DNA from 2 places in the Sphingobacterium sp. UBA5996 genome. Region 1 is predicted to be linked to the other one. Evidence: riboswitches for the same ligand, from Rfam matches in the RefSeq annotation. Region 1 holds a riboswitch; the other holds the start of a gene.
The links. A riboswitch is a leader RNA that binds a small molecule or an ion and turns the genes downstream of it on or off. The one in region 1 is predicted to bind thiamine pyrophosphate.

Region 1 (7,041 bases):
ATTGGAGGCTTTTGCTGTTGAAATAAGAGGGATGTTAACTCTTCACTCTGTAGATGTCCACCTTTAATCAGAACAGATTGACAACCCGCAGCCAGTAAACTATTTCCAGCTTTTTCCATCTTTTGGACAGTATGAATAGGTTCATCCACTAAGACACTCGTCTCATCTAAATTTGGTGTAATCAGTGTTGCTAAGGGAAAAAGACGTGTTACGCAGGCCTGGATGGTGTCGTCATGAATAAGTTTGTGCCCACTCGTCGATACCATGACCGGATCAAATACGATTGGTCCCTTATACCTTGTCAAATAGTTACTGATGAGCTCTACAAGCTCAATATTGTGCACCATGCCTATTTTGATTGCATCTGGATAAATATCCTCAAAGATTGCATCCAGCTGATCTTGTACAGCCGAGGTAGGTATCTCATAAATACGTCTCACACCTTGCGTATTCTGAACGGGGAGGGCGGTTAAAACATTCATCGCATAGCAGCCCAGTGCCGATATCGTTTTGGTATCTGCCTGTATGCCGGCTCCGCCGCTTCCGTCGAATCCTGCAATGCTAAGTACAGTAGGAACCCTATATTTTTTGTTTTTTGTCATTTTAGTAAGGCTTTTAATTGTGCACTGGCTTGTCTGGGATCGGCACTTTGACAGATGGCCGAAACAACTGCGATGGAATCTGCGCCCGCTTTCCAAGCTTGTTGTGCGGTGTGGAAATTCATGCTTCCGATCGCAATTAATGGCTTTTCGGTCCTATTCCGAAGGTGCTTTAAACCCGTAATTCCCCATTCGGTAACAGTATCTCTTTTGGTAGGTGTTGAAAAGATGGGACTTACACCAAGATGGTCGACGACTAGCATCTGTTGGCTCTCCAGCTGTTGCACAGCTTCTATGGACCATCCAATAGTTAATCTGTCTCCATATTTTTCTCGAATGGCGACTGGTTTGAGATCGTTTTGACCCACATGCACTCCCCAGGCCCCGATTTGGTGGGCAATTGCTGCGGCATCATTAATTACCAAAGGAATACCATAGTGATCGGTAATCTTTTTCAAGCGCATGGCCTTTGCTAAAAAGGTAGCGGGATTATCCGTTTTCTCTCGCAATTGAATCAGATCAACACCACCAATAATAGCCTCTTCGGCGACCTGAAGCCAATTTTTGGGATAACAATCCCGCTCGGAGATGACTAAATATAAAGGATATGGGAAAAGCGGATTAATGTGCATAGTGTTTGATCTTGAGACTTGATTGCAGACGTTCTGCATTAAGCCGATAGAGTTCATCATAAAGATTCAATTGCAGTGTGCCCGGGCCGCTGGCCGATTTGGCTGCGAGCTCTCCGGCCAGGCTTAAGAGGGAGACCCCTGCGACAGCAGCTTCAAAGTGGCCATCCGTAACAGCCAGGAATGCACCAATGAGTGCAGTAGCACTACAGCCAAGTCCTGTCACTTGCGTCATTAAGGGGTGGCCGTTATACACTTCAACCGTGTGTTTTTCCGAAAGAATATAGTCTATATTTCCAGAAATACAGATGATGGAGCCAGTATGTTGTTGCAATAGCTTTCCAAACCTGAGCGCATCTTTACTATCCGCGGTGCTGTCAACTCCCTTTGTATTCGGTTGGTTGGAATTGTACAGCGTTATGATTTCCGATGCATTGCCACGGATTACTGTTGGTTTTAGCGCTAATAGGTTGGAAAGTAAGTCATTGCGAAATGCTGATATCCCGGCACCAACAGGGTCCAATACCCACGGTCGTCCGATGGTATTGGCGTGTTCCGTAGCGACCAGCATCGCTTCGGCTGTATGTTCACTTAAAGTACCGATATTAATGACGAGCGCTTGTGCAATGTCCACAACTTCGCGTACTTCCAATGGGCTGTGTACCATTACAGGGGATGCTCCTAAGGCCAAAAGTGCGTTGGCCGTAGTGTTCATCACAACGAGGTTTGTGATGTTATGCACGAGCGGTTTTTCAAACCTCACCTGCTCCAATAAATTGATAATAGAATCTTCCATTCTTTTTGCATGTTAAGCTATATTCGTGTGGCTTTGAGGGAAGGAAGAGCGATGGGCTGTGCAGTATAAAGGTATGCTGTACAGTGGATTGTTGCTTTTCCCTACGCCGGTATAAACCGAATCAGGTTCAAAGGGACTATCTCAATTCTATACAGAATACCCCCAAAGCCATCCCAAATTTAAACAAAAAAGTGGACTTTTCATATTAAAAGAGCGTGCATCATCATCATCATGAAAATGAATTACGCCTTTCGGTCGGAACTAATTTCAGTATATTCATCCGGGGTATAAGTAACCCGCGCAAAATTTTTGGTTAAAAGTTCTGTTTCTAAAATCTTTCCACCTTGAAATTTTAAAAACTTCTCGCGCCAGATCTCGTTCTTCCGAAAGAACTGATTGTCTATTTTAAGAAATTGGTGCTCTTTTTCAAATACATGGTACGCAAAATCCAGCTCTTGATCGATTCTCAATTCACCTTCTAAACATTTGTCGGTAAACCACAGATTTATTTGAAAGGTGTAAGGGGTATTGTTAGTGAACTGATAGTCCCGATAATTATAGAATACGGTAGCGCCACTACCGAAAGGTAGTACACGGCCATCGTCGGGAAAAGGATCAAAAGAGTGGTGGTAGCGTTCAGTGACCGTAAGCGGGCTGTGAATGACAAGCCAATGGATGAGATTTGATATTTGACAGATTCCACCACCAATGCCCGCTCGCGCTTCGCCGAAAGAAAGTTCCATTCCCGACAGATACCCTTTTTTTGCGGTAGGTAGTCCTACCAATTTACAAAATGAAAAAGTTTCTTGTGGCCTGATCAGAATGCTCGTGATCTGTGATGCTGCAATTTTCAGATTGGTAACTTTATTGATCTGCAATTGCATGTTGTTTTCGCCCAGTTTCTTTAACAATACAGACTGGTGTTTTTTAACGCGGAAGGGAAGTTTATCAGCTGATTTAACAGCAGCGTATTTTTTATCATCCAACAGCCAAACGGCTTTTCGGTGCATTCTTCGTGCCCATACCGCAAGAAAATATAGTATTGGATGACGTTGACTTATTAGTATTCTTTTTCTCAATTCGACCTTATTTTGCTTTCAAAATTAATCAAGAAATGTATGTGTTCACACTTTTTTTCTCCTTTTTTAAAAGTTTGTCCCGCGATTTGTCACACGATTTGCGACACGATTTGTCCCCTGGTTTTGAGGGCTTGCTATCTTTAGTGATTTTAAAGGATGGGGGATTGCGATGATGCTTTACAACAGCAATATCAAGAAATGAACAATAGTCGGATAGATTTTCAGCTTCGAATTATAATTCATGTGGAGAGATATTGCTGTTGTTCGTGTTGCTAGCTAGTTTAACACTTCTTTCAAAAATAATAACGTATGCGCCCAGGCGCGTTCCGCCATCACTGGATTATACTCTGGCGACTCTGGATTGGTAAAGGTATGTCCAGAATTTGCATAGGTGATTATTTGCCAATCTGCTTTCCCTTGGTTTAATTCCTTGACCAACCCATCGTAATCTTCTTTGGATACACTTTTATCGTCTGCAGGATGCTCAACAAGCACTTTTGTTTTGATAGCACCATTGGGTCTGTCTGCAGATTTGGATAGGCCGCCATGAATACTGACCACTGCATTGACGGGTAAATGCGCTCTTGCGGCTTCGAGCGCGCCGGTACCTCCAAAACAGTAGCCAATGATAGCAATCTTGTTGGGATCCGCTCCTTCTTTTTTTAGTTGTTCTAATGCTAGCGTGATGCGATGCTGATAAGCCTTATAGTCGGTTTTGTAATGTCCAGCTATTTTCGATGCTGCCGTGTTGTCTGAGGGAATGTTCCCTTCACCGTAAATGTCAGCAATGAAAGCAATGTAGCCTTCTTTTTCCAGTTGTAATGCGGCTTGTTTCGCTTCGTTGTCAATTCCCTTCCATGCCGGGAGAATGAGGACAGCTGCTCCTTTTTTTGCCGTATTGGCGGTAATCAATCCTTTGAGTTTTTGCTCACCATCTTGATACGAAATTTGTTTTAGTTCTTGCGCTTGTGAAGTCATGGTAACCATGGTAAGCAGCAATAGAGTCATTACTTTTTTCATATGTAAATAATTTTTCTGTCTATGTATTTGCAATCGTCGTTAGGCTATTATATTTATCCTTTTTGATTGGGTTACCTTTTGCTCTTTGCAACGTGAATCAAGACTTTATAGATTCAATAATGCCGATAACGTCGAGTTGTCCAAAACCGTTTTCATGCGCTTTTCCGTACGTCTCAAGCAGTGCTTTTAAAAGCGGATAATCGGCGCCAGCCTGTTGGGCCAGCCGGATATCTTTTAGCATAAGATCCAGTGCAAACGCTGGAGCATAATTTTCTTCCACAAGCAAAGGTGTTTTCACTTTTGTCGCACCACTGCCACTGGCACTATCGTTGATAATTTCGAGCATTTGCCCCCGATTAATGTCCAATTTGTCTGAAAACAGGATCGTCTCCGCAAGCCCTTGATAAATGGTGGAAAGAAAATAGTTTATGGCAAGTTTAGCCGAGATCCCCTGGCCATTTTCCCCAAGATGTTTGATCGATTTGCCCATTTTCTCAAGGTAAGGTGTAGCGCGATGAACATGTTCTGATTCGCCACCGACCATAATAATAAGGGAACCTTCAGCCGCTGGTTTAGTACTGCCGGCTACAGGTGCATCAATAAAAGCCCCGCCTTTTTCTTTTAATTTCGATGCAGTAGAAATAGAGCCTTCGCGCGAGATTGTACTCATATCGACAAATAGTTTACCCTTGACATTGCAGTGAAGGATTTTTTCATATACATCGTCGACGGCATCATCATTCGTGAGCATGGAAAATATGATATCACTTTGATCGACGAGTTCGGCGATATCTTTTCTGATCAAATGCTCTTCAAAACCCAGTGTCTTACTGCTGTTTCTGTTATAAACAGAAAGCGGAAATCCAGCTTTTTCTAGATTTTTAGCCATGGGATAACCCATATTTCCTAGTCCTATAAATCCTAATTTTTCTATCTTCATCTAAAATAAAAATGATATGAATACCTTTCGAAATTTACTTATAGCTAAAGATACGAATGTTTTGCTCAATCCACTAATACCCTGATTTCGTTCCGAAGCAATACAATTTTATCCTCCTGTTCCAGCTTTTTTAAAATTCGGGAGACAACCACACGGGATGTGTTGAGGTCGGAAGCAATATCTTGATGGGTGAGGGTGAGTATTCGGTCGTCATTCAGTTTTACCTTCGCCTGGAGATAGTTGATAATTCGTTCTTCCATATTAGAGAAGGCTAAGCTATCAATGGCTTGCAACATTTCCTCCATGCGGCTTGAATAGCTTGAGATTATGAAATTTCGCCAAGAAGGATATTTTCCCATCCAAAGATTGACAAGTTCGTTGGGAATCATGGCCACCGTAGTTTTTTTCTCAGCACGTGCACGGATTTCACTCTTTTTATTTCCTAGACAGCAGGCAATTGACATCGTACAGGTTTGACCTCGCTCCAGATAATAAAGCAGCAATTCTCCCTGATCTTCGTCTTCGCGAACAATTTTTATTGCTCCATCTAAGAGCAGGGGCATGGACTTGATATATTGATTGGTATCGATAATGAGATCCCCCTCATTAAATGTTTTTATCTTCGCATTTTTCGCTATCTCCGCGATTAATGACGGTTCAAGAATTCCGCTATAAGCTTGTTGGATTGACAACATATTTTTCAGTTAGTTGAATGTATGTATAATATAACCTTATTAGATTGTTTGCAGAAAAAGCTCTGCTGCAAAATCCCCACGTGAAACTCAAAAAGGTTACTTATTCAAATAAGACAAAATTTTATTCCTGTTAAATTTAGTGTTTTTTCAAAAATATGATGGATACATTGTGTTTATTTTAGCCATTTCAATTATCTGTTGCCCATTTTTTTAGGAAATCCATGTTTTTATAAGGAAGGCTAAAAATATTTTTTTACGTATCGATATACGCCTAGACATCACGCATGTTAAAATTAGTTAAAAAGACAATCAATTCCTAGTTTTGCAGCACAAAAACAAAACAATCACATCTACCATGAAAAAGTCTTTACTTTTTTTTGCCCTTGTCTTTGCTAGTTACGGTGCCGTTCAAGGTCAAACAGCAAATACTGGTTCAGTTTCAGGAGTTGTCAAAGAAGCTACTGGACAAACGGTTAAAGGAGCAACTATTAAAATTATCCACATCCCAAGTGGACAAGTAATAAGTGGCTCAGCCGATGCCGAAGGAAAATTTCAAATTTCAAATCTTCAAGAAGGGGGGCCTTATAAAGTTGAGGTCACTTATATCGGAGAAACGCCAGTTATTTTTGAAAACATCATGCTGAAATCGGGGGAACCGTTGAATATCAATCCAATTTTTACAGCTGGATCGTCAACGAATTTGGATGAGGTCGTTGTTGTTGGTCATGGGGTCATCGATATTGCTGCGGGTAGAAAGACGCCGATTGCTGTTTCAACGATCCGCAAGCAAGATCTGGAAGAGCGGGTTGGAGCGCAGGATATTACTTCCGCATTGGCAAATACGCCTTCCGTTTATATCACTGGCCAGGCAAAAGGGTTTGGTGAGTCTTCTATGACAACCCGTGGTTTTGATCAGTCCAATACCGCATTTCTGTTGAACGGCCAGCCGATCAACGGTATGGACAACGGTAGTGTCTATTGGTCAAATTGGTCGGGACTTACAGATATTGCTTCCTTGGTGCAGATCCAACGTGGGTTGGGATCCTCTAAGTTAGCGATATCCTCTGTCGGAGGAACCGTGAATTACGTAACACAATCCACTGCAATGAAAGAAGGTGGTTTTGTGCGCACAACGGTCGGCAGCGATATGTTTATGAAGGCAACAGTCGGTTACAATACCGGGCTCATGAAAAATGGTTTTGCTGTTTCCGCTATGTTAACGCAATGGTCAGGTAACGGTTATATGGACCATACGGAAGGTGCCGGACAAAGCTATTTCTTGT
Region 2 (7,041 bases), on a different contig from region 1:
GTAACCGCTTCTTTGAATGCTGCGGCCATGCGTACGGGGTTATTGGAAATGGCAATTGCCGTATTCACTAAAACAGCGTCTGCTCCGATTTCCATAGCTTTGGCGGCATCGGAAGGCGCTCCGATGCCAGCATCTATAACGACGGGTACATTACTTTGTTCAATGATAATTTCAAGAAAGTCCATAGTACGAAGTCCTTTATTACTGCCAATAGGAGCACCTAGAGGCATAACTGCTGCTGTGCCTGCATTTTCCAGCCTTTTACAAAGTACTGGATCTGCATGGATATAAGGCATGACGACGAACCCCAATTTGGCCAACGATTCAGTTGCACGTAAGGTTTCAATGGGATCAGGTAATAGATAGCGAGGATCGGGATGAATTTCCAACTTTACCCAGTTTGTTTCCAAAGCCTCTCGTGCAAGTTGGGCTGCGAGTACCGCTTCTTTAGCAGTACGTGCTCCCGAGGTATTGGGAAGCAAATGAATATTTTTCAGATGGAGGGCATTCAGGATATTGTCGTCTACGGTGTTCTGATCGATGCGTTTGAGGGCCACGGTAACCAACTGGGAAGCCGAAGATTCAATGGCATGGCTCATTTCTGTGAGACTGCCGAACTTGCCCGTACCCAAAAATAACCTTGATTCAAATACGCGATCGGCTATGGTTAAATTGCTCATATTAAAATTTTGTTGATTGATGAAACGATTGCTGGATTATAGGTTATACGAGCGGAAATTGCAACTCCATAAACTCCAGTTTGTAATAGCTGTTGAATGTCGTCGAGGTGGGCTATACCGCCTATGGCGAATATCGGGATAGGGGATAACCCTTCTCGTCTGACCTGCCTAATGATATTTTCATATCCGTCAAGCCCCAATACGGGACTTAGTTTTTGTTTTGTTGTCGTAAATCGGAATGGTCCAAGCCCGATATAGTCACAATTTTCCGTTATTCTTTGATTTACATCTGTAAAGCTATTGGCAGTACCGCCAATTATTTTTCCTGGCCCCAATAGCTTCCTTGCCGCAGCGATACTGCCGTCCTCCAGTCCGAGATGTACGCCGTCTGCGTCTACAGCCGCTGCAAGCGCAGGATGATCATTGATGATACAGGTGGCGCCGTATAGCGAACACACGTTTTTGATCTTTTCTGCCAATGTGTAAAGATGCTCTTGGCGAGCTCCTTTCCACCTAACTTGTATCCATTTGACACCAGCATCAAGAGCTTTTAAAATATTATCTTTTTGTGCATCTAATGTTTGTCCTTGTGATATGTATTGGAGTTTTTCCATAGTTTTTGTTGACATGCAATGAAATTTTGAATTGGGTCTGGATGCTGCCATAAAGCGCCATACAAAGCAATTCCATCTGCCCCTTCCTGCAATGGCAGGAGGCAGTTAGCTTGGTTTATACCGCCAAGTGCTATCAGACGAACCGTAAAATTAACGCGTTTTGGAAGTTGATTCAGTTGGGCATTATCTCGTCCGTATCCTTTTTTTGAAATACTTGGAAATATTGGACTGAGAAGAGCATAAGCCCAGCATTCATCCAGTTTGTTGAATGCCAGGATATCATGTACAGATGTTGAGCAAATAATTGGAGCGTTCATCTGACTGGAGGGGCTATGCTGTCTACTCCATTCATTTATATGAATGCGTGCGATCCCAAGTTCAGCCGACAGGTGAGGGTGGGAATGGAGGACCAACTTTTCAAGATATGCAGGATCTATTGATTCTACATATCTTGCCATTTGTAAGTCTGTAAAATGATATTTGCGTAAGTGCAGGAAATCGAGTCCCTTTTCAAAAAGTGTATGGAGAACCGCTTTTTCGGTATCTATGGTCTCTTCTGGCGTTAGTGCAATGATCATGAATAGATTTCTTTACCCTGTGCGATAAATTCTTGGGATTTTTCAAGCATACCCTGCGCTGCACTATCCCGTATTTCTTGCGTAATTTTCATGGAGCAAAATTTGGGGCCGCACATGGAACAGAAATGAGCGACTTTAGCTGCATCTGCAGGCAAGGTTTCGTCATGATATTCCCGTGCGGTATCCGGATCTAGGGACAGATTGAATTGATCTTCCCATCTGAATTCAAATCTTGCTTTACTTAAAGCATTGTCACGATACTGTGCTCCAGGGTGTCCTTTGGCCAAATCGGCAGCATGCGCGGCTAGTTTGTACGTGATGACACCATCTTTAACATCTTTTTTATTTGGTAGTCCGAGGTGTTCTTTTGGGGTGACATAACAAAGCATGGCACAACCGTACCAACCGATCATCGCGGCTCCAATGGCCGAAGTAATATGGTCATACCCCGGAGCAATATCGGTGGTAAGCGGGCCTAAGGTATAAAATGGAGCTTCATTACAACATTCCAGTTGTTTGTCCATATTTTCTTTGATCAGTTGCATTGGGACGTGACCGGGGCCCTCTATCATTACCTGAACATCGTGTTTCCAGGCGATCTTCGCAAGTTCACCCAATGTTTCGAGTTCAGCAAATTGAGCCGCATCGTTGGCGTCCGCAATAGCTCCAGGGCGAAGACCATCGCCAAGCGAAAAAGCGACGTCATATTGTTTCATAATCGAGCAGATTTCCTCAAAATGGGTATAAAGAAAGTTTTCTTTGTGGTGAAAAAGACACCATTTAGCCATGATGGAACCACCTCTTGAGACGATACCAGTTACCCTTGAAGCTGTAAGATGAATATAGCGAAGCAGTACACCTGCATGTATAGTAAAGTATGAAACACCTTGTTCTGCCTGTTCGATCAAGGTGTCTTTAAATATCTCCCAAGTAAGGTCTTCGGCTACCCCTTTTACTTTTTCTAATGCTTGATAGATTGGTACGGTGCCGATTGGAACGGGTGAATTGCGGATGATCCACTCGCGGGTTTCATGAATATTTTTACCTGTGGAGAGATCCATGATGGTGTCGGCCCCCCAACGGCAGGCCCAAACCGCTTTCTCAACTTCCTCTTCGATACTCGAGCTAACAGCACTATTGCCAATGTTGGCATTGATCTTAACCAGGAAATTACGGCCAATGATCATCGGTTCACTTTCAGGGTGATTGATATTATTGGGAATGATCGCTCTTCCGGCAGCGATTTCTTCGCGGACAAACTCGGGAGTAATCTTTTTTTTAGGTGTTCTGGCACCAAAGTTTTCACCTGTATGCTGATGATCCATTCCAGGTGTGGTGGCTACTAGCTGCTCGATACGTTGATTTTCCCGGATAGCTACGTACTCCATTTCGGGGGTAATGATGCCTTTCTTTGCATAATGTAATTGGGTGACATTTCCGCCAGAAGTGGCCACCTTCGGTTTATGACTATAGGCAAATCGGAGCGCATCAAGCGTTGGGTCACAGAGCCTTTTTTGTCCGTATTGGGATGTGATGTTGGCTAGCTGGGTCACGTCCTGGCGATTCAATATCCATTGTTCGCGAAGCCGCGGGAGACCTTTTCGGATATCGATCTGAAAATCCTCATCGGTATATGGACCAGAGGTATCGTAGATTGTGATAGGGGGATTAATTTCTACTTGCCCATTGCTCAATTTGGTTGGACTTAAAGAAATTTGTCGCATAGCAACTTGAATAGGAAATAGCGTTCCAGGTACAAAAATTTTCTTTGAATTGGGAAAAGGGGATTGCGTAATTGTTTCAGCTGTCATTTTTCTGAATTGAAGTGAATGATTAGGGTGATTTTTTTGAAATCATTATCCGCCTTGCGATGCGGTTATTAAGATGATTTGATCGTGAGGATTGAGTGTTGTTGTAGCCCAATCTTCCTTGGGTATAACATGGTTGTTGATGGCAGCGGCAACACCTTGGGTTTTGCCAGATAATTCCAAGACCAATAGTTCCTCAAGTGAAAGAGGGGCGGGGTCGAAAAATCGAATTTGATGGTTTATTGTAAGTTCCATTCCTTAATTTTTTTGGTTAAACTTTAGGAATGGCTACACGAAGGTACAGCAATGCACCTGTTAGACAGCTCACTTTTCCCTACGCCAGTATGATCCGGATCAGGTTCTAAGGGTAAAATCTCAGCCTGCACAAGCAGACACCCCTAAAGTTAAAACGAAGATAGTATTATTTTTGTGAAAGTTGCAAGAATTTTAATTTAAATGCCTCACAGATAGATCAGGAAAGTGCAGGTCGCGATTTGGGAAATATTTAATATATTCGTTTTTTAATCAGCTAAAACAATTTAACAGTTACCGACAATTATACCCTTTAATGCGTAGGATTTTATTGACAATACTATTGTGTATGGCATGTACTGCATATGCACAATCTAAGAATAACTGCACTGCTGTACAGTTGACATGCGAACATCTGGTCAATCCGCTAGGCATTGACGCATCCCGTCCGAGACTAAGCTGGCGCCTTGAAGACCAGCGAAGGGACGCTTTACAACAAGCTTATCAGATTCTTTTAGGGCAAGATTCTCTTGCATTGTTACACGGGGCAAAAGCGCATTGGGACAGTGGAAAGCAGCTAAGTTCGGAGATGTTGGTGCAATATAATGGTACCGAGTTAAAACCGCGGACAAAATACTTTTGGCGAGTTAAAGTATGGGACCGAGACGGCATTTCCAGCGTTTCAGCAATAGCATCTTTCGAGACTGGAATGATGGGGAAGGATCTTTGGACAGGAAAATGGATCAGTGACAATAAAGATATCAATGCGCGCAACGCTCCGTATTTTAGGACTGAATTCACTGCCAAGAAGCGAATAAAATCGGCTCGTGCTTATGTTGCTGCTGCCGGATTATATGAACTTTCTATTAATGGCGTGCGCATTGGAGACCACCGTCTTGATCCCATGTATACGCGATTTGATCGTCGAACACTGTATGTGGTAGAGGATGTTACCGGACAACTTCAACGAGGTGCGAACGCGATTGGCGTCGTTTTGGGAAATGGATGGTATAATCATCAACCGCTGGCGGTATGGAACTTTCATCAAGCCCCATGGCGAAATCGGCCAACATTCTGTTTGGAGCTTAAAATCGAGTATACAGACGGCACACAGGAAACGGTCGTTTCAGATAAGCAGTGGAAAACAGCTTCCGGTCCAATTATCTATAACAATATTTACACGGGTGAGCATTACGATGCTCGAATTGACATGCCCGGGTGGGATATGCCAAAATTTGAAGATTCAGCCTGGCAGGCCGTTCAATATAGAACTGCTCCATCTACCTATATCGTTTCTCAACAAATGGTTCCGATTCGACTGGGAAAAGTATTCAGACCAAAATCAGTCACAAAGATTGACCACCGTACGTATGTTTTCGATATGGGGCAGAATATGGCGGGGATTACAAGGATTCAGGTAAAGGGGCCGAGGGGTACTGTTCTGCGTATTAAGCATGGTGAACGGTTACAGTCTGATGGCCGACTCGATCAGTCCAATATCGATGTTTACTATCTTGGCGATAAGGAAAGCGAGCCATTTCAGACGGATATACTAACCTTAAGTGGTCGCGATGATGAGTTTATGGCTAAATTTGGTTATAAAGGCTTTCGTTATGTCGAGGTTAGCAGCAGCGCAGCGATAGCTTTGGATAATTCTGCTGTGACTGCCTATTTTATGCACAGCGATGTTGAACCTATCGGACAGCTTAAAACATCCTCGGAATTGATTAACAAACTATGGAAAGCGACCAACAATGCCTATTTGTCGAATTTGATGGGGTATCCTACGGACTGCCCGCAACGCGAAAAAAATGGTTGGACAGGGGATGGTCACCTGGCGATTGAAACTGCCCTGTATAATTTTGACGGTATTACAGTTTATGAAAAATGGCTGGCCGATCATCGTGATGAGCAACAAGAGAATGGCGTATTACCAGATATTATTCCAACGGGTGGATGGGGGTATGGTACTGCGAATGGTCTTGACTGGACAAGCACCATCGCCATTATCCCTTGGCAGATCTATCAGTTTTATGGTGATCCCCTTGCATTGGAAGAATGCTACGATAATATTAAACGCTATGTCGATTATGTCGACGGCATCAGCCCCTCAGGCCTTACTACTTTTGGACGCGGAGATTGGGTTCCAGTTAAGGCTCAGTCCAATTTGGAACTGACGTCATCTGTTTATTTCTATGCTGATGCGACCATTTTGGCTGCAGCTGCAAAGTTGTTCGGAAAAACGGCAGACCATCAAAAATATGATCAACTTAGCAAAAGAATCAAGGCGGCAATTAATGCGAGATTTTTGAATGCTTCTAGTGGAATTTATAACAATGGAACACAGACGGAATTGAGTGTACCGCTCTATTGGGGAGTTGTCCCTGACGAAATGAAAGCGAGGGTTGCGGCCAATCTAAATAGGAAAGTTGAAGAGGCTCACTTTCACTTGGACGTAGGGGTATTGGGAGCAAAAGCCCTCTTGAATGCATTGAAAGATAACGGGTATGGGGTTACCGCGTATAAAGTTGCGGTACAAGATACCTATCCGTCTTGGGGATGGTGGATTGTCAATGGGGCGACAACACTGTTAGAGAACTGGGATTTAAAAGCAACTCGGGATATTTCGGACAACCACATGATGTTTGGTGAAATTGGTGGCTGGTTTTTTAAATCTATCGGCGGGATTCTTCCTGATCCCGAACAACCTGGATTCAAAAACATACTGTTGAAGCCTATTTTTCCTCAGGAATTGAAAGAATCATCCATTTCTTACGAATCACCCTATGGTAAAATTTTATCTCATTGGAAATTAAGTGGTAATAAGATTGTATATGATGTTCAGATACCTCCAAATGCGAAGGCGACATTTTATCCTCCAAATAATGTAAGCCATGGTAATATTATTGCATTGAAGGCTGGTAAACACCGGTTGGAATTGGAACTCAAGTAACATTTTACTGGTATCAATCCTATTGTATTTGATTGATACCAGCAAAAATATTTTATATTTGGAAGAAATACGTGGAACGATTTTACCTTTTTGAATTCATCTTCCAATATAGGAAATTGAAGTCAATCGTATCAAAATGAAATTTTCATCTTTTGG

Region 2: it holds a riboswitch for thiamine pyrophosphate, as region 1 does, so the genes downstream of both, thiS (sulfur carrier protein ThiS) here and thiM (hydroxyethylthiazole kinase) in region 1, are expected to answer to the same signal.

What each region holds. Positions count from the first base shown of each region.
Region 1 covers NZ_DJAS01000010.1:163,579-170,619, forward strand. The annotation lists gene thiD (bifunctional hydroxymethylpyrimidine kinase/phosphomethylpyrimidine kinase) at 1-602, opposite strand, end outside; gene thiE (thiamine phosphate synthase) at 599-1,231, opposite strand; gene thiM (hydroxyethylthiazole kinase) at 1,221-2,024, opposite strand; TPP riboswitch at 2,106-2,198, opposite strand; gene B3E00_RS07265 (VanW family protein) at 2,267-3,103, opposite strand; gene B3E00_RS07270 (dienelactone hydrolase family protein) at 3,380-4,123, opposite strand; gene B3E00_RS07275 (NAD(P)-dependent oxidoreductase) at 4,221-5,063, opposite strand; gene B3E00_RS07280 (Crp/Fnr family transcriptional regulator) at 5,129-5,758, opposite strand; gene B3E00_RS07285 (TonB-dependent receptor) at 6,114-7,041, shown strand, end outside.
Region 2 covers NZ_DJAS01000012.1:137,892-144,932, reverse strand. The annotation lists gene B3E00_RS09435 (thiazole synthase) at 1-680, opposite strand, end outside; gene thiE (thiamine phosphate synthase) at 677-1,309, opposite strand; gene B3E00_RS09425 (thiamine phosphate synthase) at 1,255-1,872, opposite strand; gene thiC (phosphomethylpyrimidine synthase ThiC) at 1,869-3,683, opposite strand; gene thiS (sulfur carrier protein ThiS) at 3,729-3,935, opposite strand; TPP riboswitch at 3,995-4,090, opposite strand; gene B3E00_RS09410 (alpha-L-rhamnosidase) at 4,282-6,885, shown strand.